3 regions of the Bradyrhizobium zhanjiangense genome follow, and region 1 is predicted to be linked to each of the others. Evidence: predicted binding sites of a transcription regulator. Region 1 holds the regulator's gene; each other region holds the start of a gene.
What was found. Region 1 encodes PhoB, which activates phosphate uptake and scavenging genes when phosphate is short. Its sites were predicted from a motif close to TGTCATNNANCTGTCAT; they were not measured.

Region 1 (7,553 bases):
ACAGCGGCGCCTGAGCGGCGCAAGCCTTTAAGGAGAAGCCCTCCCCGATGGCGATCGACGCCCCATCTTCTCCCAACACCCAGCCCTGGTCCGATCGGCTGCGGCACTCGACCATCATCCTGATCGCGGCGGCGCTGGCGCTGTCAGTGGTGGTCTCGCTCGGCGAATTGTCGGCGCTGCACGCCGCGATCGTGTTCCTCTGCATCGCAGCCGCGGCGCTGATCCCTTGGCGCCTGCACGATCCCACAGCCTCGCGCGACGACGTCAGGCGCATCAACCCGGTCGAGAGCGCAGCGGTGGCCGCCGTCGTCGCCGGCATGCCGGATCCTGCGGTGCTGCTCGACCGCGCCGGCCGCGTCATCCATCTCAATGCCGCCGCCGCCCAGCTTGCGCCGGCGCTGCGCAGGAACGAGCTCGCCCAATTCGCGCTGCGCTCGCCGGAGATCATCACGGCGTTGCGCGAGGCGATCGCGACCACCGAGCCGCGCCGCGCGACCTATCTCGACCATGTACCGGTCGATCGCTGGATGGAGCTCATGATCACGCCGGTGCCGGTGCCGACCACCTTCGGCGGCGCCGACAAATGCATGCTGATGACCTTCCACGACCAGACGCCGCTGCGGCGGGTCGAGGAGATGCGGGCCGACTTCGTCGCCAATGCCAGCCACGAGCTGCGCACCCCGCTCGCCGCGCTGTCGGGCTTCATCGACACGCTCCAGGGCCAGGCCAAGGACGATCCAAAGGCGCGCGAGCGTTTCCTCGGCATCATGCACAATCAGGCCACCCGCATGGCGCGCCTGATCGACGATCTGCTGTCGCTGTCGCGGGTCGAGCTGTCGGCCCATGTCCGCCCCGACACGCTGGTCGACCTCTTGCCTATCATCCTCCAGGTCGCCGACGGGCTCGAGCCGCTGGCGCGGGAACGCCAGGTCGATGTCGAGACCCATCTGCCGGAAGCCCCCGTGATGATCGCGGGCGACCGCGAGGAGCTGCTTCGCCTGTTCGAGAACCTGATCGAGAACGCGCTCAAATACGGCGCCTCGGGCGGACGCGTCATCGTGTCGCTGACGTCAAGCGCGGCCACTGATGGATCTCAGGAAATCCGGGCCATGGTCCGGGATTTCGGTCCGGGCATCGCACCGGAGCACCTGCCCCGGCTGACCGAGCGCTTCTACCGGGTCGACGTCGGCGACAGCCGCTCGCAGGGTGGAACCGGGCTCGGATTATCGCTGGTGAAACATATTCTTAACCGTCATCGCGGCCGGCTCCTGATCGAAAGCGTACCCAAACAGGGCGCCACTTTTACCGCTTGTTTTCCCCAGGCCAGGCCTCCGGCATCGACGTGAAAATCAAGCGATTCCAAGCGCTTGAGGGTGTCATCCAGCTGTCACGAAACCTTCGTAAAAGCACAGCCGACCGCTCCTAAAGGGGCGGCGCGGGGAGCGCGATCGGGCGCGGATGGCGCTTCGCTCCCCTGTATGGAGACCAGCATGAATTTCCTCAAAACTATCGTCGCTGCCGGCTTGGTCGCCGCATCGACGACGGCGGCGTTTGCAGCCGACATCACGGGTGCCGGTGCGACATTCCCGTTCCCGATCTATTCGAAGTGGGCTGACGCCTACAAGAAGGAAACCGGCAACGGTCTGAACTACCAGTCGATCGGCTCGGGCGGCGGCATCAAGCAGATCCAGGCCAAGACCGTGACCTTCGGCGCCAGCGACGCGCCGCTCAAGGCCGAGCAGCTCGAGAAGGACGGCCTCGTCCAGTGGCCGATGGTGATGGGCGCCATCGTCCCCGTCGTCAACCTCGAGGGCGTGAAGCCCGGCGAACTGGTGTTCGATGGCGAGACGCTGGCCAACATCTATCTCGGCAAGATCACCAAGTGGGACGACGCCGCGATCAAGAAGCTCAATCCGAACGTGAAGCTGCCCGCGGAGGCGATCACCGTGGTCCGCCGTTCGGACGGTTCGGGCACCACCTTCAACTTCACCAACTACCTCTCCAAGGCCAGCGCGGACTGGAAGAGCAAGGTCGGTGAGGGCACCGCGGTCGAGTGGCCGGTCGGCGTCGGCGCCAAGGGCAACGAAGGCGTGTCGGGCAACATCAGCCAGACCAAGAACTCGATCGGCTATGTCGAGTACGCCTATGCCAAGCAGAACAAGCTGACCTACACCGGTCTCGTCAACAAGGCCGGCAAGCCGGTGCAGCCGACCGTCGAGGCCTTCCAGGCCGCCGCCTCCAACGCCGATTGGGCCAAGGCTCCCGGCTATTACGTTATCCTGACCGACCAGCCCGGCGACAAGTCCTGGCCGATCACGGCGGCGACCTTCATCCTGATGCACAAGTCTGCGACGGACAAGGCTGCCTCCCAGGAAGCCATCAAGTTCTTCCGCTGGGCGTTCAAGAACGGCGGCAAGGCGGCTGAAGAGCTCGACTACATCCCGATGCCGGACAGCGTCGTCCAGCTGATCGAGAAGACCTGGGCTGCCGAGATCAAGAGCTGAAGCGAATGGCCCGGACGCGCTGCAGCGTGAAACGCTGCTGCGCAGCGCCGGGACCGACAAGAACCGGGCCCCGGATCAGCGTCGCGCCGCTTCGCTGCTCGCGCCGCATCCGGGGCACAAGTCCGGCAACAAGCATATATAGAACGGGTACAGGGGATCGGCGTGGCAGAGATGGCTGTTCAGAGCGATGTAATCGACGACGCCGGACCGTACGACCGCGCCAAGGCCTTGAGCGCGTTCAAGCTCGGCGACGTCACCTTCTACTGGATCACGCGGCTTTCCGCGATCTCGGTGCTGCTGATCCTCGGCGGCATCATCATTTCGCTGATCGTCGGCGCCTTCCCGGCGATCAAGGAATACGGCCTGTCGTTCCTGTGGACGCAGCGCTGGGCGCCCTCGGCCGATCCGCCCGTGCTCGGCGCGCTCGGGCCGATGTACGGCACGCTCGTCACCTCCTTCATCGCGATGCTGATCGCCATTCCGGTCGGTCTCGGCATTGCGATCTTCCTCACCGAGCTCTGCCCGCAATGGCTGCGCCGCCCGATCGGCATGGCGATCGAGCTGCTCGCCGGCATTCCCTCGATCATCTACGGCATGTGGGGCTTCTTCGTGCTGGGCCCGTTCCTGGCCAACACCTTCCAGCCCTTCATGATCAGGGTCTTCGACGGCGTTCCGGTGCTGGGGGCGATCTTCGCAGGTCCCCCGTCCTATCTCAGCCTGTTCAACGCTGCGCTGATCCTCGCCATCATGGTGCTGCCCTTCATCACCTCGATCTCGGTCGACGTGTTCAAGACGGTGCCGCCGGTGCTGAAAGAGGCCGCCTACGGCGTCGGCTGCACCACTTGGGAAGTCGTCCGCAGCGTGGTGATCCCCTACACCCGGGTCGGCATCATCGGCGGCGTCATGCTGGCGCTAGGCCGTGCGCTCGGCGAGACCATGGCGGTGACTTTCATCATCGGCAACTCGTTCCGGATCTCCTCGTCGATCTTCGCGCCGGGCACCACGATCTCGGCGGCGATCGCCTCCGAGTTCGCCGAGAGTGACGGCCTGCACCAGTCCGGCCTGATCCTGCTCGGCCTGCTCCTGTTCGTGCTGACCTTCTTCGTGCTCGCGGCCGCGCGGCTGATGCTGCTGCGCCTGGAACAGAAGGCGGGGAAGTGACATGAACCCGATTTACGCACGCCGCCGCCGCACCGACGTCGTCATCCGCGGGCTCTGCATCGCCGCCGCCGTCTTCGGCGTCACCTGGCTCGCACTGATCCTGATCACGCTGCTCTACAACGGCCTTAGCGGCCTGAACCTCCAGGTCTTCACTGAGAACACGCCGCCGCCCGGCGCGTCCGAAGGCGGCCTGCTCAACGCCATCGTCGGCTCGCTGATCATGACCGTGCTCGGCGTCGGCATCGGCGCGCCGCTCGGCCTGTTCGCCGGCACCTATCTCGCCGAATACGGCCGCAACGACAAGCTGACTTCGGTGATCCGCTTCATCAACGACATCCTGTTGTCGGCGCCCTCGATCATCATCGGCCTGTTCATCTACGGCGCCGTTGTGGTGCCGATGCGCGGCTTCTCGGCGATCGCCGGTAGCCTCGCGCTCGCCGTGATCGTCATCCCGGTGGTGCTGCGCACCACCGAGGACATGCTGCTTCTGGTGCCGAACGCGCTGCGCGAGGCGGCCTCCGCGCTCGGCCTGCCGCGCTCACTGGTGATCAAGCGCATCGCCTACCGCGCCGCGCGCTCCGGCCTCATCACCGGCGTGCTGCTCGCCACCGCCCGCGTCGCGGGCGAGACCGCGCCGCTGCTGTTCACCGCGCTGTCGAACCAGTTCTTCAGCCTCGGCCTGAACAAGACGATGGCCAACCTGCCCGTGACCATCAACAATTTCGTGCAGAGCCCCTACGCCTATTGGAAGCAGCTCGCCTGGAGCGGCGCACTGCTGATCACGCTCACCGTGCTTGCCCTGAACATTGGCGCCCGCATCCTCGGCGCCGAGAGGACCGCAAAATGACCGACCTGTCCGTATCCGTGAGTTCCAACGGTCACCTGGCCTCGCATCCGCTGCCGGAAGCGCCCGCCAAGGTGATGGTGCGCAACCTCAACTTCTATTACGGCGAGCATCACGCGCTGAAGAACATCAACCTGACGCTCGGCACCAACCGCGTCACGGCCTTCATCGGCCCGTCGGGCTGCGGCAAGTCGACCCTGCTGCGCATCTTCAACCGGATGTACGACCTCTATCCGGGCCAGCGCGTGACCGGTCAGCTGATGCTCGACCAGACCAACATCCTCGATCCCAAGCTCGACCTCAATCTGCTGCGCGCCCGCGTCGGCATGGTGTTCCAGAAGCCGACACCGTTCCCGATGACGATCTACGAGAACATCGCCTTCGGCATCCGCCTCTACGAGAAGATCTCGAAGTCCGAGATGGACGACCGGGTCGAGAAGGCGCTGCGCGGCGGCGCGCTGTGGAACGAGGTCAAGGACAAGCTCAACGCCTCGGGCCTGTCGCTCTCCGGCGGCCAGCAGCAGCGCCTCTGCATCGCCCGCACGGTCGCGGTGCGGCCTGAAGTGATCTTGTTCGACGAGCCCTGCTCGGCGCTCGATCCGATCTCGACCGCCAAGGTCGAGGAGCTGATCCAGGAACTGTCCGAGAACTACACGATCGCGATCGTCACCCACAACATGCAGCAGGCGGCGCGCGTCTCCGACAAGACCGCCTTCATGTATCTCGGCGAACTGATCGAGTTCGACGACACCAGCAAGATCTTCACGTCGCCGAGCGACCGGCGTACGCAGGATTACATCACCGGCCGGTTCGGCTGAGGAGACGGGAAATGGGTACTGAACATACCGCAAAGGCCTTCGACACCGACCTCCAGGAGCTCACCCGCCTGGTCGCCGAGATGGGCGGCATCGCCGAGCGCATGATCGTCGATTCCGTCGACGCGCTGATCCGCCGCGACGTCGCGCTCGGCCAGCGCGTCGTCACCACCGACGCCGAGCTCGACGCGCTGCAGAAACGCATCGAGGAGCGCGCCGTGCTCACCATCGCCCGCCGCCAGCCGATGGCGGTGGATCTGCGCGAGATCGTCGGCGCCATGCGCGTCGCCACCGATCTCGAGCGCATCGGCGACCTCGCCAAGAACATGGGCAAGCGCGTTGCGGCGCTGGAGACGGACTTCCATCCGCTAAAACTGTTCCGCGGCCTGGAGCACATGACCGACCTCGTGCAGCAGCAGGTCAAGTCGGTGCTGGACGCCTATGCCGCGCATGATCTGCCGGCGGCAATGGCGGTGTGGAAGGGCGACGAGGAAGTCGACGCCATCTGCACCTCGCTGTTCCGCGAGCTCCTCACCTACATGATGGAGGATCCGCGCAACATCTCGTTCTGCATCCATCTGATGTTCTGCGCCAAGAACATCGAGCGGATCGGTGACCACGCCACCAACATCGCCGAAACAGTGTTCTACATGATCGAGGGTCAGGCGATCACCGACAAGCGGCCGAAGGGCGACATGACGACCTTCGCCACGACGGTACCGAATACCTAGGGAGCGACGACAACATGGGCGCACGCATCATGGTGGTTGAGGACGAGGAAGCTCTCACCGAGCTTCTCCGTTACAACCTCGAAGGCGACGGCTATGACGTGGAGACGGTGATGCGCGGCGACGACGCCGACACCCGCCTCAAGGAACACATCCCCGATCTGATCGTGCTCGACTGGATGCTGCCGGGACTATCAGGCATCGAGCTGTGCCGGCGGCTGCGCACCCGTCCCGAGACCAAGCAACTCCCGATCATCATGCTCACCGCGCGCGGCGAGGAGAGCGAGCGGGTGCGGGGTCTTGCGACCGGCGCCGACGACTACATCGTCAAGCCGTTCTCGGTGCCGGAGCTGCTCGCGCGCGTGAAGGGGCTCTTGCGACGGGCAAGCCCGGAGCGGCTCGCCACCGTGCTCGCCTATGGCGACATCGAGCTCGATCGCGACAAGCGCCGCGTGGCGCGCTCTGGCCGGCCGATCGATCTCGGCCCGACCGAATATCGCCTGCTGGAGTTCTTCCTGGAGCATCCCGGCCGCGTGTTCTCGCGCGAGCAGCTGCTCGACAGCGTCTGGGGCCGCGACATCTATATCGACGAGCGCACCGTCGACGTCCATATCGGCCGCCTGCGCAAGCTGCTCAATCTCGGCCGCGAGCAGGACCCGATCCGCACCGTCCGCGGCGCCGGCTATGCGCTGGATGATCGGTTTGCAAAGGCGGAGCAGACGTAAGTTAGGCGGTGTTGCTTTAGAGCATCCGCCGATCATGTTGCAGCGTATCCTGCGGCGATGAAGTAGTTGCGGCATTCCATTGATGTGAAGCGATCAATGATGCGACCAATCGCGCTCCAGAGGCCGTCGACGGTTCGTTCTGCGGCCTGACGCAAGAGTGCCTTGAGCTTGGCGAAGGCATTCTCGATCGGATTGAAGTCGGGGCTGTAGGGAGGCAGGTAGAGCAGGCTTGCACCCGCAGCTTCGATCATCTGGCGGATCCTTGGTCCCTTGTGGCTGGACAGGTTGTCCATGACGACGATGGCGCCTGGCGGAAGGTCGGGGATGAGAACCTTCTCGACATAGACTTCGAAGGCGTCGCGATTGATCGGTCCGTCGAGGACCCAGGGGGCGATGATGCCGCTGGAGGTGATTCCGGCCACGAAGGTCGTGGTCTTCCAATGGCCGTGGGGATCCCGACCTTCAGCCGCTCTCCACGCGGACAGCGGCCGTAGCGGCGGGCCATATTGGTCGAAGCCCAGGTCTCATCGATGAAGACGAGGCGCTTGGGATCAAGCGCAGGCTGGCCCTCGAGCCAATCCTGGCGCCGCTTTACGACGTCCGGCCGGTCCTGCTCGCTGGCGTGTGCGGTCTTTTTTTGCGCGTGATGCCGTGCCGCATCAGGAAGCGACGGAGTGTGCCTTCGCCGAACACCAGCCCCTTTTGGGCCAGGCTCCGGCGCAGCTCCTCGATCGAGACATCCGGCGTCGCCTTCAGCATCGCAAGGATCGTCTCCT
Region 2 (7,553 bases), 1.4 Mb from region 1:
CGTCATAAGCTGCTCGCGCAACGGCGCGATAACGTCGCGCTCGACGGCTGCGCTGAAATCGCAGGACTGCACCAGCGCGTCGCACAGCGCGATCAGCCGCGCCTTCTCACCATCGCGGCCAAGGGTGTAGCCGAAGCCGACCTCGCCGCTGGCAAGCCGGACCGCCGCGCGCGACACCGTGGCTTCGCCGAGGTTGAACGGCGCACCGTCGCCGCCGACCCGGCCGCGCAGCATGACCAGACCGTTTTCGCCTTCGCGCAGATCCTGATGGGCCGGCAGGGCTAAGTTGCGGAGGCGAGCGGCGATCTCGCCCGCCTCCGCGTGCGCCAGCACGGCCATCGCGGCCTTGCGCTGGGCTTGCTGATTGTTGTGTTGGGTCACCGGTTCACCGATCTTGCCGATTCTAAGTTGTCTATGATACTAGACAACTTCATAGTGGAGCGCCATGACTGTTTCGTGACAAAGGCGTGATTTCTGGGCTAGGCTGACCGGCGATATGAGCATGCAAGACACTGCATCGTCGGGCGTCGCGCTGTGGCGCCTCGTCGCCGACGGCATCGAGCGCGGCATCGCCGACGGCCGCTTTGCCGCCGGCGACAAACTGCCGGGCGAGATGGAGATCGCCGAAACCTACCGCGTGAATCGCCACACCGTGCGGCGCGCGCTGGCCGCGCTTGCCGAGCGCGGCCTCGTGCGCGCCGAGCGCGGCAGCGGGACCTATGTCGAGGCGCAGAAGCTCGCCTATCCGCTGCGCTCGCGCACGCGCTTCTCCGAGATCGTCGGCGCCGGCGGCCGCGAGCCGCGTGGCCAACTGATCGAAGCTTCCGATGACGTCGCGACCCGGGAGCTGGCGCGCGAACTGGGTTTGAAGACCGGTGCGCCGCTGGTACGGATCGAGGCGATCCGCCTCGCCGACCGCACGCCGATCTGCGTCTCCACCACCTGGCTGTCGGCGGAATTGTTTCCGGGCGCAGGCGCCGTGTTCGCCACGACGCGCTCGATGACGAAGTTGCTCGAGCACTACGGCATTCGCGACTACCGCCGCGGCGCGACCCGGATCACCGCCGGCATCGTCGACGCGACCGACGCCGCCCGGCTCGATCTTGCGCTGGGACGTCCGATCCTGGTGGTCGATGCGACCGACCACGCTCTTGACGGCAAGCCGCTGGTGACGAAGCATTCGCGGTTCGCGGCGGAGCGGGTGGAGTTTCTGGTGGAGTCGTAGCAGCGGAGCTCTCTCCGCGAAACCGGAGCCGTAGGGTGGGCAAAGGCGCACTTGCGCCGTGCCCACCATCTTTCCAAGATTCGCGAGAAGCGGTGGGCACGCTTCGCTTTGCCCACCCTACGGCAGCGGTGATTAAGCGACAGCCCTTCGCCCGATAATCGCAAAGCGCAGCTTGCCCGAGATGAAATCGATCGCAGCAACCGCAATCAAAATCATCAGGATAAGGAACGACACCTTCTGCCATTCCAGCACGCGGATCTGCTCGGCGAGCTGGAGGCCGATGCCGCCGGCACCGACGATGCCGATGATGGTGGCCGAGCGCGTGTTGGATTCGATGAAGTAGAGCACCTGGCCGGCGATCACGGGCAACACCTGCGGCAGCAGCCCGAAGCGGATCTCGTGCAGCGCGCTGCCGCCGGAGGCGCGGATGCCTTCGACCTGCCTCTGGTCGGCGCCCTCGATCGCCTCCGAGAACAGTTTTCCAAAGGCGCCGAAATCCGACACGGCGATGGCAAGCACGCCGGCGAATGGGCCGAGCCCGACCACATTGATCCACACCAGCGCCCAGATCAGCGTGTCGACGCCGCGGATCGAATCGAGGAAGCGGCGAACCGGGAAGCGCAGGATGATTGACGGCACCACGTTGCGCGCGGCCAGCAGGCTGACCGGCAGCGCGAACAGGGCGGCGAGCGTCGTGCCCAGCAGCGCGATCGACAGCGTCTCGCCCAGCGCTTTCAGATAGACCGGCAGCGAGGAGCCGGGATCGGGCGGGATCATCATTAGGCTGATCCAGCCGAGCTGGCTGAGGCCGGCGAGGAACCGCGACGGCGCGAAGTCGAGATCGACCAGGCCGTAAGTGAGGATCGCAAACGCCGCGACGATCATCGCGGGCGTTGCAAGCCGCGCCGAGGCCGGCCGGTCGAACACATCGGGGTAGCGCGCGCGGATCTCTCGCGTGTCGACCTCGTGCGGCTTCGTCACGTCCGCGCCTCCTTGCCGAACAGGCGGCCGCGCAGCCAGCCGGTGGTGATGTCGATGATGAAGACCGTGACGATGATGGTGAGCAGGATGGCGCTGACGTCCGAGTAGTAGAACTTGCGGATGGCGACGACCAGCTCCTGGCCGATGCCGCCGGCGCCGACAAAACCCATCACAGAGGCTTCGCGGACGTTGATCTCGAAGCGCAGCAGCGCGTAGCTGGCATAGCCCGCGGTGACCTGCGGCACCACGGCGAAGCGCATGCAGGAGAGCCAGCTCGCGCCGGTCGAGCGGATTCCCTCGACCGGCTTCATGTCGGCATTCTCGACGATCTCTGAGAACAGCTTGCCGAGCGCGCCGGTGGAATGGATCGCGATCGCGAGCACGCCCGCCATCGGACCTAGGCCGAAGGCGATGACGAACACCAGCGCGAACACGATGCCGGGAACGGTGCGGGCGAATTCGAGCAGGCGACGCACGACAAAGCGCAGCCAGGGCGCGGGCGAGGTATTCTCCGCCGCGAAGAAATTCAGGGCAAAGGCGAAGGTCGCGCCGATCAGCGTGCCGACATAGGAGATCAGCAGCGTCTCGCCCAGCATCTTCAGCCATTTGCGCCAGCCCCACAGCCACTCGCCGACATCGGTCCAGACCCGCTGGCCGCTGTCGAGTGTGAGGATGCGGTCGAAATAGCTGATGAAGTTGCCGAAATAGGTGAACAGCGTGCGCAAATTTACTTCGGCGCCGATCGCGGCAAGAACCAGCGCTGCGCCAAAGATACCGGCTCCCAACAGGAGACGCCATCGCCTGCGCGCGACCGCCTGGCGATAGGCGGCGTTGAGCACGGCAAGCTGCTGCTCGGGGAGGATCGAAACCGCGACGGTCATCTTGTCAGGGAGAATGGCCTGTAAGAGAGAGTAGCCTGTAAAAAGAGAAAGAGCCGGGTCCGTCGACCCGGCTCGAGTAGCTCGTCCTGAGATCAGGACGCCTTCTTCTTACGCAGCGCATCGACGAACTTGATCAGCTCGATCGTGCCATCCCAGTCCTTGGTGGTGGCGGGATGAAAACCCTTCTTCTGGCCGTCGGAGAGACGGTCGAATGCCGCCTTGTCCTTGCTCGGCGCGTCGAAGAACGCCTTGGCGATGGCGGCCTTGGCATCTTCCGGGAGATCCGAGTTGTAGGCGTAGGGGCCGTTGATGATCGGCGCCGACTTGTGAATGATGCGGAAATCGTCCTTCTTCATCGCCGAACCATCGGCACTCTTCAGCATGCCCTTGGTCAGCATCTGCGCCAGCGTCGAATCGTCATCGCTGGTCCACTGGTTGGCGGCAACGTCGACCGTGCCCTGCGCCAGCGCCAGCATCGCGTTCTCGTGGCTGCCGGTGAAGACGACCTTGCTGAAATAGCTGTCGGCATCGTGGATGCCCATCTTGTCGAGCTCGAAGCGCGGCACATTGTTGCCGGAAGTCGAGTTCGGATCGACGAGGCCGAGATTCTTGCCCTTGAGGTCGTCGATCTTCTTGTAGGCGCTGCTCGCCTTGACGAAGAACACGGAGTAGTAGCCGGTCGAACCGTCGGCGTTGATGTCGTTGGCGAAGGCATCGGTCTTGACGCCGGTCAGGCGTGCGCGCGCGAACGAGGCCGAGCCGTAGCTCGCGATATGGATGTTGCCGGCGCGCTGGCCTTCGATGACGGCGGCATAGTCGTTGGCGATGCGCAGCGTGACCTTCACGCCCAATTCCTTGGAGAGATAGGTCATGAACGGCGCCCAGCGCTCGGTGACGCCGGAGGCGTTCTCCGCCGGCACGACCGCGAAGGTCAATTCGGGATATTTGGTTTTCCAGTCGTCCGCGGAGGCGGAGGTCGTGAACGCTAGCGCCGCGGCGCCGGCGAGGATTAATCTGCGAGTGATCATGTTACCCTCTTCATCGGTTGAGGTCGGTTGAGGCAAAGACTTGAACTAAATAGGCGAGGCTCAGGCCGCTGCGGCCGTCCCGAGCGCCGGAACGCCCTCGGGCGCCGGGAGAGGCAGGCCGCCCATGACGTCGGCGGCTTCGAGATCGTAGAGCTCGCGCGCCACGCGATCGGTCAGCGCGGACGGCGCGCCGTCGAACACCACGCGGCCCGCGGCCATGCCGATCAGGCGGTCGCAATAGCTGCGCGCCAGGTCGAGCGAATGCAGATTGCAAAGCACCGTAATGCCGAAATGCTTGTTGATGCGCAGCAGCGCATCCATCACAATCTTGGTGTTGCGCGGATCGAGCGAGGCGATCGGCTCGTCGGCGAGGATGATATCGGGCTGCTGCACCAGCGCGCGGGCGATCGCCACGCGCTGCTGCTGGCCGCCGGAGAGCTGGTCCGCGCGTTGGGCGGCGAGCGCGGCGATATCGAACTGCTCCAGCGCAGACATCGCCAGAGCCTTGTCCTGCTCGGGCCAGAGCTGCGACAGCGAGCGCCAGGCCGGCATCGTCGCGAGGCGGCCCATCAGGACGTTGGTGAGAACATCGAGCCGGCCGACCAGGTTGAACTGCTGGAAGATCATCGCCGAACGCGCCCGCCACTGCCGCAACTCCTTGCCGCGCAGCGCGGTGACGTCGACGCCGTCGAACAGGATGCGCCCCTCAGTCGGCGTCACCAGGCGGTTGATGGTCCGCAGCAGGGTCGACTTGCCGGCGCCGGACCGTCCGATCACACCGACGAAGCCGCCGGGGGAGACTTGAAACGAAGCGTCGTCCACCGCGGCTTTTGCGCCGAAGCGACACGTCAGACCTTCCACCACCAGCATGCAGCGCTCCAGATTAACTGGAGCCCACCGCTAACGCCGGCGCTTAACACTTGTGTGACATCCGCGTTGCGGTGCGGCGATCCAACACACGTCATCCCCTGTCATCGCCGCGTCATGACATTGTCATCAAGCCGCTCGAAGAGAAACGCCCCGCCCTCGCGCTTCGGATACGACATGGCCGCCAAAGCTCTTTCGATTCAGCCGACCATCGATCCCTCGGCCAAGCTGCACGAGGCCAGGCTCGGCGCCTACACCGAGGTCGGCGCGCGCACGATCCTGCATGAAGTGACGATGGGCGATTACTCCTATGTCGTCAACGACGCCCAGATCACCTACACGACCATCGGAAAATTCTGCTCGATCGCGGCGATGACACGGATCAATCCGGGCAATCATCCGATGCACCGCGCGACCCAGGCGCACTTCACCTATCGGTCGAGCGCCTACTTCGAAGGCGAGAGCGACGATGTCGAGTTCTTCGAGTGGCGGCGCCAGCATCACGTCCATATCGGTCACGACGTCTGGATCGGCCATGGCGCGATCGTGCTGCCGGGCCGCAACATCGGCACCGGCGCGGTGATCGCGGCCGGCGCGATCGTCACCAAGGACGTGCCGGTCTACACCATCGTCGCCGGCAACCCGGCCCGCATCGTGCGGCGACGGTTCTCGGAGGAGATCGCCGGACGGCTCGCCAAGCTCGCCTGGTGGGACTGGGATCACGACAAATTGCGTGAAGCGCTGCCCGATTTCCGCAGGCTCGGGATTGAAGATTTCCTCGCGACATACGAAGCACGGGCGAGCTCTTTCACCGGTTCTCCTGCCAGCAAACGAAGCGCGGTCGCGTGACAGACATTTTCCTTGAAGGCGGCCGGGCCCTGATCGGCGCCGAGCTCGTCGAAACCTCACTTCTCGTGTCCGGAACTGATATCGCGCAGGTCGATGCCTCTCGCGGCAGCGCGCGGCTGGCGATCGACGCCCGCAACCTGCTGGTGTTGCCCGGCATCGTCGATCTGCATGGCGATGCCTTCGAGCGCCAGATGATGCCGCGCGCCGGCGTCGATTTTCCGATCGACGTCGCGCTCGCCGACAGCGACCGCCAGGCGATCAGCAACGGCATTACCACGGTGTTCCACGCCACGACCTGCTCGTGGGAGCCGGGCCTGCGCAGCGCCGACAATGCGCGCGGCCTGATGGAGGCGATCGAGAGGCAGCGTCCGCAATTCGCCGCCGACACCCGCTTCCATCTGCGACACGAGACCTACAATCTCGATGCCGAGGCCGAGATCAGCCAGTGGCTCGCCGAAGGCCGCGTCGACCTGTTCGCCTTCAATGACCACATGGACGGCACCGTTGCCGACATGGCCAAGCCTCGCAAGCGCAACCGGATGGTGGAGCGCACCGGGCTATCGAGCGAGGAGTTTGACCGGCTAGTCGAACGTGTGGTGGCGCGCGCCGCCGACGTTCCAGCCTCCGTGTCGCGGCTCGCCGCTACGGCCCGCGCTGCCGGGGTGCGGATGCTCTCGCATGACGACGCGACGCCGGCGATGCGCCAGGAGTTTCGCGAGCTCGGTGCGATGATTGCCGAGTTTCCGATCAACGCGGAGACGGCGCGGGCGGCAGCAAGCCACGGCGATGCCATCGTCTATGGCGCGCCGAACGTCGTGCGCGGCGGCAGCCACACCGGCTGGACCAGGGCGTCGGACATGATCGCCAAGGGCCTCTGCTCGGTGCTGGCGTCGGACTATTACTATCCCGCACAGCTGCTGGCCGCATTCCGGCTCGCCGCCGACGGCCTGCTGCCGCTGGAGAAGGCCTGGGATTTGGTCTCTGCCGGGCCTGCCCGTGCAACCGGCCTCACCGATCGCGGCATCCTCGCGGAAGGACGCCGCGCCGACATTCTTTTGGTCGACGATAGCGTGCAGCTGCGGCCGCGGCTGATCGCCGTGATATCAGGCGGCAAGCTCGTGCATCTCACCGATGCGACGCGGCTGCTCACAGCGGCGGCGATGCCACGCGAGACTGTCGTTGCGGCATGAATTGGCTATGCTGAGGCAATGACAGGTTTTCTCCGCTACGCGATCTATTTTGCCGCCGGCGCCGACAGCGCCCTCTCCCGCTTTGGCGCCGAGCTGCTCGGCTACGATGCCTACACCAGCGACGAGGTGCCGTTTCCGCGCGAGGCACTGCATGTCGCGGCCGACTGGCGCGACGTCACCGCCGATCCCCGCAAATACGGCTTCCACGGCACGCTGAAGGCGCCGATGACGCTGGCGGCCGGCAGGACCGAGGCCGAGCTTGCGGCAGCCTGTGCGGCATTCGCCAGCAAGCCGCGGCCGATCCCGGCGATCCGACCGGTCGTCGATTCCATCAGCTGCTTCATTGCCGTCATTCCGGCTGAGCCCGTCCACACGCTCCAGCAGCTCGCCGCCGATTGCGCTCGCGAGTTCGACTCGTTCCGCGCCGCGATGACGGCGGAAGATCGCGCACGTCGCAGGCCTGAGAAGCTGAGCGAGCGGCAGCGCGACTATCTCGACCGCTGGGGTTACCCTTACGTCATGGAAGAATTCC
Region 3 (7,553 bases), 3.4 Mb from region 1:
TCGAGCACGCTGCACGGCTCGTGCGAGAACGGAATGGGGTTGATCTGGCGGGGCCGCGCGTCGGCGGCGCCCACGGCCAAGAAGGTCAGCAACAGAACCAAGATTGCGCGCAGCATTGAGAAGCACCGCGATGAGCGACCGCAATCATGTTGGGAGATTTTGGAGCGGCTTCAAGCCTACCTTGTGTTCACATGCGCGCGTTCAAGCGCGGTGTCGTCGCCCGGCTTGACCGGGCGACCCAGTACTCCGAGACGATTGTGATTGAGCCGAGAGGCTGCGGCGTACTGGATGCCCCGGTCAAGCCGGGGCATGACAGTGGAGGGTGTGGCTGCGGCAGCCGGGCGCGCGGCCGCCCTACCCCTTCTTCTTAACGTCCTTGACGTTGGTGAACTCGATGCCCTCGGCGCGTTCCCTGGTGTAGCCGAGATAGAACTCGTTTCGCGCCAGATACACGGGATCGCCGTCGACATCGTCGGCGATGCTCGAGGTGTTGGCGGCGATGAAGGTGTCGAGCTTCTTGCGATCCTCCGAGGAGACCCAGCGCGCGAGCTGGAACTCGCTCACCTCGAACTCGACCGGTAGCGAATATTCCGCCTCGAGCCGGGCCTTCAGCACGTCGAGCTGGAGCGCGCCGACGACGCCGACCAGCGCGGGCGCACCGTCGCGCGGACGGAACACCTGCACCACGCCCTCCTCCGACATCTGCTGGAGCGCTTCTTTCAGCTTCTTCGCCTTCATCGCGTCGGTGAGACGAACGCGGCGGACGATTTCCGGCGCAAAGCTCGGCACGCCGACGAAGTTGAAATCCTCGCCCTCGGTCAGCGTGTCGCCGATGCGCAGCGTGCCGTGATTGGGAATGCCGACTACGTCGCCGGCAAAGGCCTCATCCGCGACCGAACGATCCTGAGCGAAGAAGAATTGCGGGCTCGACAGCGGCATGCTCTTGCCGGTGCGCACGAGCTTCGCCTTCATGCCGCGGCTGAGCTTGCCCGAGCAGAGCCGCGCAAACGCGATGCGGTCGCGATGGTTCGGATCCATGTTGGCCTGGATCTTGAACACGAAGGCGCTCATGCGCGGATCGGTGGCCTCGACCTTGCGCTGGTCGCTGTCCTGCGCGCGCGGCTCGGGCGCGAACTTGCCGAGGCCTTCCAGCAGGTCGCCGACGCCGAAATTGCGCAGCGCGCTGCCGAAATAGACCGGGGTCAGATGACCCTCGCGGAATGCTTCGAGCTCGAACGGTTTTGACGCTTCGGTGACGAGCTCGAGCTCGTCCTTCACCACTGATACGTCGAGATTCGCATTGAGCTTGGCGAGCTCGGCGATCTCGATCTGCTGCGCCGCGCCGGTCTTGGCGCCGCCGCCTTCGAGCAGACGCACGCCGCCATTGACGACGTCATAGGTGCCGAGGAAGTCGCGGCCGCGGCCGACCGGCCAGGTCATCGGCGTGGTGTCGAGCGCCAGCGTCTTCTCGATCTCGTCGAGCAGCTCGAAGACGTCGCGGCTCTCGCGGTCCATCTTGTTGATGAAGGTGATGATCGGGATATCCCGAAGACGACACACCTCGAACAGCTTCCGGGTCCGCGCCTCGATGCCCTTGGCGGCGTCGATCACCATCACGGCGGAATCGACCGCCGTCAGCGTGCGGTAGGTGTCTTCCGAAAAGTCCTCGTGGCCCGGCGTGTCCAGCAGGTTGAAGACGAGGCCTTCGAACTCGAAGGTCATCACCGAGGTCACGACCGAGATGCCGCGCTCGCGCTCGATCTTCATCCAGTCCGATCGTGTGTTGCGCCGCTCGCCCTTGGCCTTGACCTGGCCGGCGAGGTTAATGGCGCCGCCGAACAGCAGCAGCTTCTCGGTCAGCGTGGTCTTGCCGGCGTCGGGGTGGGAGATGATCGCAAAGGTCCGCCGCCGCGACACTTCAGCGGCAAGCGGGGAACGGGCCGGCGATTCGGCTGCGGTGGTGGCGATGTCGGACATGGCGGGAGCGTTTGGCAGGGAAAATGAGCCTGATCAAGCCTCATTTGGTGATTGCGGAGCCTTCCGGCCAGCCCCATATCGCCGTTTGGGAGGGACGACCCTCCCTTTCATAGGTCATTGCCTTGCGGGGACGACCCTGCCTTGCACGGAGGGTCGTCATGGCCTGGAGCATCTTGTTCGTCGCCGGTCTTCTCGAGATCACCTGGGCGATCGGCCTGAAATATACCGAGGGCTTCAGCAAGTTTGTTCCGTCCGTCGTCACGCTCGCGGCCATGGCCGGCAGCATCATCCTGCTCGGGGTTGCTCTCAAATCACTGCCCGTCGGAACCGCCTACGCAGTCTGGACCGGAATCGGCGCGATCGGCACCGCGACGCTGGGCATCATCCTGTTCGGTGAGCCCGCGACCGCTTTCCGGCTCGCCAGCATCGCCTTGATCATCGCCGGAATTATCGGATTGAAGCTCGTTACTTGACCATCTGGACCGCCCACCAGCTCAGCGCGGCCACGAGGGCCGCGGCCGGGATCGTGATCACCCAGGCATAGACGATCGAGCTCGCGACATTCCAGCGCACCGCCGAGACACGGCGGGCTGCGCCGACGCCGACGATGGCGCCGGTGATGGTGTGGGTGGTCGAGACGGGAACGCCGAGGAAGGTCGCCATGAACAGGGTCGCAGCGCCGCCGGTCTCGGCGCAAAAGCCCTGCATCGGAGTCAATTTGGTGATGCGCAGGCCCATGGTGCGGACGATGCGCCAGCCACCCATCAGCGTGCCCAGTGCCATCGCGGCCTGGCAGGACAGCACCACCCAGAACGGTACGGAGAATTCGCTGCCGAGATGGCCCTGCGAATAGAGCAGCACCGCGATGATACCCATGGTCTTCTGCGCATCATTGCCGCCATGGCCGAGCGAATAGAGCGAGGCGGAGGCGAATTGCAGGATACGGAAGGCGCGGTCGACCGCGAACGGTGTCGAGCGCACCGAGGCCCAGGACACGATCGCCACCAGCATCATCGCGAGCAGGAAGCCGACCAGCGGCGACAGCACGATCGCCAGCACCGTCTTGGACAACCCGCTCCACACCGCCGCCGAAATGCCCGCCTTGGCCATGCCGCCACCGACGAGGCCGCCGATCAGCGCATGCGACGACGAGGACGGGATGCCGAGCGCCCAGGTCACGATGTTCCAGACGATGGCCCCGACCAAGGCCGCGAAGATCACCTGGGCGTCGACGATCGAGGGATCGATGATGCCGGTGCCGATGGTCTGGGCGACGTGCAGCCCGAACACCATGAAGGCGACGAAATTGAAGAATGCGGCCCAGAACACCGCGAATTGGGGCCGCAGCACGCGGGTCGAGACGATGGTCGCGATCGAATTGGCGGCGTCATGCAGGCCGTTCAGGAAATCGAACAGCAGCGCGACGGCGATCAAGCCGACCAGGACGGGAAAACCCAACGCAGCATCCACGGCGCGGCCCCTGCCTTAAAGCTTACGCATGATTTGAGCGGAAAACCGCTGCACACTTTTCCGCATCATGCGCTACACTTGCTCGATGACGATGCTGTTGATCTCGTTGGCGACGTCATCAAAGCGGTCGGCAACCTTTTCGAGATGGTCGTAGATCTCGACACCGACGATGAAGTCCATCGCGTTGCCGTTGCGATGCTTGAGGAACAGCTCCTTCAGGCCGATGTCGTGGAGGTCGTCGACGCGGCCCTCCAGCTTGCCCAGCTCCTCCGTGATCGCGCTCAGCATGGCGACGTTCGGGCCGATCGACTGCATCAGCGGCAGCGCGCGTCCCACCAGATTGGCGCATTCGATCAGAAGCCCGCCGATCTCGCGCATCGGCGGCTCGAAGGCGCGGACCTCGAACAGCATGACGGCCTTCGCCGTCTGCTGCATCTGGTCGATGGCGTCGTCCATCGAGGTGATCAGGTTCTTGATGTCGCCGCGGTCGAACGGGGTGATGAAGGTGCGGCGCACTGCCGTCAGCACCTCGCGGGTGATGTTGTCGGCGTCGTTCTCGAACTGATTGACGCGCTGGCAATAGACCGGCGTCTCCTCGCCCCCGTTGAGCATGCCCTGGAGCGCGATCGAGCCCTGGATCACGGTCTGGGCATGACGGTCGAACAGGTCGAAGAACCGTTCTTCCTTGGGCAGGAAAGCACGAAACCATCGCATCATAGGGACAGGCTACCGGTTGGAAATGGCCCGGCCCGGAAGGGCCGTCATGAAACTGTCATAGACCATTTTCGATCCACGCGCGTGTCATCTCGCGCCCGCGGAGCCGGGTCATCCACCGCTTTCAGGCGACCGACAAACCTATTTAAAATCAGCCGCTTAGAGCGATCGCCGGAAGTAATGCGCGATTTCACCGATGACGCCGCGGCGGAAGGTGAGCACGCAGATCACGAAGATTCCACCCTGGATCACCGTCACCCACTGGCCGAAGCCCGCCAGATATTGCTGCATGGCGATGATCACGAAAGCGCCGATCACGGGACCGAAAATGGTTCCGAGACCGCCGACCAGCGTCATCAGCACGACTTCGCCCGACATCGACCAGTGCACGTCGGTGAGCGAGGCGTTCTGCGCCACGAACACTTTCAGCGCCCCGGCAAAGCCGGCCAGCGTGCCCGACAGGATGAAGGCCAGGAACTTGTATTGGTCGGTTCGGTAGCCGAGCGAGATCGCCCGCTGCTCGTTCTCGCGGATCGACTTCAACACCTCGCCGAACGGCGAGTTGATGATGCGGAAGATCAAGAGGAAGCCGGCGAGGAAGCCGACCAGCACGACGTAATAAAGCACCGTCGGCTTGGACAGATCGAACACGCCGAACATGTGCCCTTGCGGGATGCCCTGGATGCCGTCCTCGCCGTGGGTGAACGGCGCCTGGAGGTAGATGAAGTACAGGAGCTGCGACAGCGCCAGCGTGATCATCGAGAAATAGATGCCCTGGCGGCGGATCGAGATGTAGCCAGTCACGATCGACAGCACGAACGCCGCGGCGACGCCGACGAGGATGCCGAGCTCGGGCGGCAGCGCCCAGACCTTCAGCGCATGCGCACTGCAATAGCCCGCGGTTCCCAGGAACATGGCGTGGCCGAACGACAGCAGCCCGCCATAGCCGACCAGCAGATTGAAGGCGCAGGCGAGCAGCGCAAAGCACAGCGCCTGCATCACGAAGAACGGATAGACTCCCGTGAACGGCACCGCCGCCAACAGCAGGGCCATCACCACGAAGACGAGCATCTCGTCGCGCATGGCGCGAGGGGTTGTAGGCAGCGTGTCGTCCGTCAGGGTCGTCATGTCAGGCTGCCCTTCCCGTCAATCCCGTTGGCTTCACCAAGAGCACCAGCACCATCAGCACGAACACGACGGTGTTGGAGGCTTCGGGGTAGAAATACTTGGTCAGGCCCTCGATCACGCCGAGCGCAAAGCCGGTGATGATGGAGCCCATGATCGATCCCATGCCGCCGATCACGACCACCGCGAACACGACGATGATGAGGTCGGCACCCATCAGCGGCCGCACCTGGTTGATCGGCGCCGAAAGCACGCCGGCGAGCGCGGCAAGGCCGACACCGAGACCGTAAGTCAGCGTGATCATGCGCGGTACGTTGATGCCGAAGGCGCGCACCAGCGTCGGGTTTTCAGTGGCGGCGCGCAGGTAAGCGCCGAGCTGGGTCTTCTCGATCAGGAACCAGGTCGCAAGGCACACCGCCAGCGAGAACACGACGACCCAGCCGCGATAGACAGGTAAGAACATGAAGCCGAGATTCATGCCGCCCCTGAGCTGGTCCGGAATGGCATAAGGCAGACCGGAGGAGCCAAAGTAGTTCTGGAACACGCCCTGCACGATCAGCGCGATGCCGAAGGTCAGGAGCAGGCCGTAGAGATGATCGAGCCCGGTCAGCCATTGCAGCATGGTCCGCTCCAGGATCATGCCGAAGATGCCGACGATGATGGGCGCCAGCAGCAACGCCCACCAATAGTTGATGCCGCCGAGGTTCAACAGGAAATAGGCGACGAACGCGCCCATCATGTAGAGGGCGCCATGGGCGAAATTGATGATGTTGAGCATGCCGAAGATCACGGCAAGCCCGAGACTGAGCAGCGCGTAGAACGAGCCGTTGATCAGTCCCACCAGTAGCTGAGCGTATAGAGCCTGCATCGATCGATCTCGTACCCAGTCCCGTTTTGTTGACGACGGTGCCCGCCAGCGAACGCTGTCGGTACTACTTCTTCACCAGCGGACAGGCGCTTTCCGAGAGCGGCCTGAAGGCCTGGTCTGCCGCCGTCGTGCCGATCAGCTTGTAGTAGTCCCACGGCCCCTTGGATTCCTCGGGCTTCTTGACCTCGAACAGATAGGCGGGATGGAGCTTGCGGCCGTCCGCGCGGATCGTGCCCTTGCCGAACAGTGGATCGTCCGTCGGCATTTCCTTCATCTTGGCGACCACCTTGGCGCCATCGTGCGGATTGCCACCCAACGCTTCCAGCGTCTTGAAATAATGGATCAGGCCCGAATAGACGCCAGCCTGCACCATCGAAGGCATCGCCTTGTTCTTCATCTTTTCGGAGAAACGCTTGGAGAAGGCCCGGGTGCCGTCGTTCAAATCCCAATAGAAGGTTTCGGTGAAGTTCAGCCCCTGCGCCACTTTCAATCCGAGCGCATGGACGTCGGTGATGAACAGCAGAAGCCCGGCGAGCTTCTGGCCGCCTGCGACGATGCCGAATTCCGCCGCCTGCTTGATCGTGTTGGTGGTGTCGCCACCGGCGTTCGCCATGCCGATGATCTTGGCTTTCGACGCCTGCGCCTGCAGGAGGAACGAGGAGAAGTCAGCGGTGTTGAGCGGATGCTTCACGCTGCCAATCACCTTGCCGCCTGATTTGACCACGACTGCGGCGGTGTCGCGCTCGAGCGCGTGACCAAAGGCGTAGTCGGCGGTCAGAAAGTACCAGGTGTCGCCGCCGGCCTTCACCAGCGCCTGTCCCGTGCTGTTGGCCAGCATGTAGGTGTCGTAGACCCAGTGGATGGTGTTCGGCGAGCACTGCGCGTTGGTCAGATCGGACGTCGCCGCACCCGTGTCGATCAGAATCGAATTCTTTTCCCTGACGACATTGTTCACCGCCAGCGCCACGCCGGAGTTCAGCACGTCCATGAAGACGTCGACCTTCTCGACATCGATCCACTGCCGCGCGATCGCGGTGCCGATATCGGGCTTGTTCTGATGGTCGGCGGAGATGAGATCGACCTTCCAACCCTTGGCTGCAAGCCCGGAATCCTCGATCGCCATCTGCGCGGCCAGCGTCGAGCCGGGACCTCCAAGGTCGGCGTAGAGCCCGGAGTTGTCGGTGAGCACGCCGATCTTGATGGTCTTGTCCTGCGCCATCGCGCCGCTTGTCGCGGCAAGCGCCAGCGCGGTGCCGAGCAGAAATGAAGCGATCGACCGGGTGTTCATGCGGCTTCCCTCTCTAAATATTCTCGTTGGTTCTAACTTGTTTGGCAGTTCTAGACGCCGAGATAGGTGTGGAGCTTGTCCATGTTCGCGGCAAGCTCGGCGTTGGAAAAA

Region 2: the regulator PhoB is predicted to act here: its motif matches at 5,096-5,112, upstream of phnC (phosphonate ABC transporter ATP-binding protein).
Region 3: the regulator PhoB is predicted to act here: its motif matches at 4,207-4,223, upstream of XH85_RS27455 (DUF47 domain-containing protein).

Annotation. Positions count from the first base shown of each region.
Region 1 is NZ_CP022221.1:9,155,108-9,162,660, reverse strand. Features, by position in the region: gene XH85_RS43805 (putative bifunctional lysylphosphatidylglycerol flippase/synthetase) at 1-14, shown strand, start outside; gene XH85_RS43800 (ATP-binding protein) at 48-1,346, shown strand; gene pstS (phosphate ABC transporter substrate-binding protein PstS) at 1,491-2,504, shown strand; gene pstC (phosphate ABC transporter permease subunit PstC) at 2,676-3,665, shown strand; gene pstA (phosphate ABC transporter permease PstA) at 3,667-4,512, shown strand; gene pstB (phosphate ABC transporter ATP-binding protein PstB) at 4,509-5,327, shown strand; gene phoU (phosphate signaling complex protein PhoU) at 5,339-6,055, shown strand; gene phoB (phosphate regulon transcriptional regulator PhoB) at 6,070-6,777, shown strand; partial or broken gene XH85_RS43765 (IS630 family transposase) at 6,810-7,553, opposite strand, start outside.
Region 2 is NZ_CP022221.1:1,197,219-1,204,771, reverse strand. Features, by position in the region: gene phnG (phosphonate C-P lyase system protein PhnG) at 1-339, opposite strand, end outside; gene phnF (phosphonate metabolism transcriptional regulator PhnF) at 497-1,225, shown strand; gene phnE (phosphonate ABC transporter, permease protein PhnE) at 1,358-2,206, opposite strand; gene phnE (phosphonate ABC transporter, permease protein PhnE) at 2,203-3,087, opposite strand; gene phnD (phosphonate ABC transporter substrate-binding protein) at 3,180-4,115, opposite strand; gene phnC (phosphonate ABC transporter ATP-binding protein) at 4,176-4,985, opposite strand; gene XH85_RS05605 (transferase hexapeptide repeat family protein) at 5,160-5,831, shown strand; gene XH85_RS05600 (alpha-D-ribose 1-methylphosphonate 5-triphosphate diphosphatase) at 5,828-7,021, shown strand; gene XH85_RS05595 (DUF1045 domain-containing protein) at 7,040-7,553, shown strand, end outside.
Region 3 is NZ_CP022221.1:5,714,833-5,722,385, forward strand. Features, by position in the region: gene XH85_RS27435 (hypothetical protein) at 1-116, opposite strand, end outside; gene XH85_RS27440 (peptide chain release factor 3) at 355-1,977, opposite strand; gene sugE (quaternary ammonium compound efflux SMR transporter SugE) at 2,136-2,450, shown strand; gene XH85_RS27450 (inorganic phosphate transporter) at 2,443-3,447, opposite strand; gene XH85_RS27455 (DUF47 domain-containing protein) at 3,520-4,164, opposite strand; gene XH85_RS27460 (branched-chain amino acid ABC transporter permease) at 4,321-5,289, opposite strand; gene XH85_RS27465 (branched-chain amino acid ABC transporter permease) at 5,291-6,154, opposite strand; gene XH85_RS27470 (ABC transporter substrate-binding protein) at 6,219-7,442, opposite strand; gene XH85_RS27475 (ABC transporter ATP-binding protein) at 7,493-7,553, opposite strand, start outside.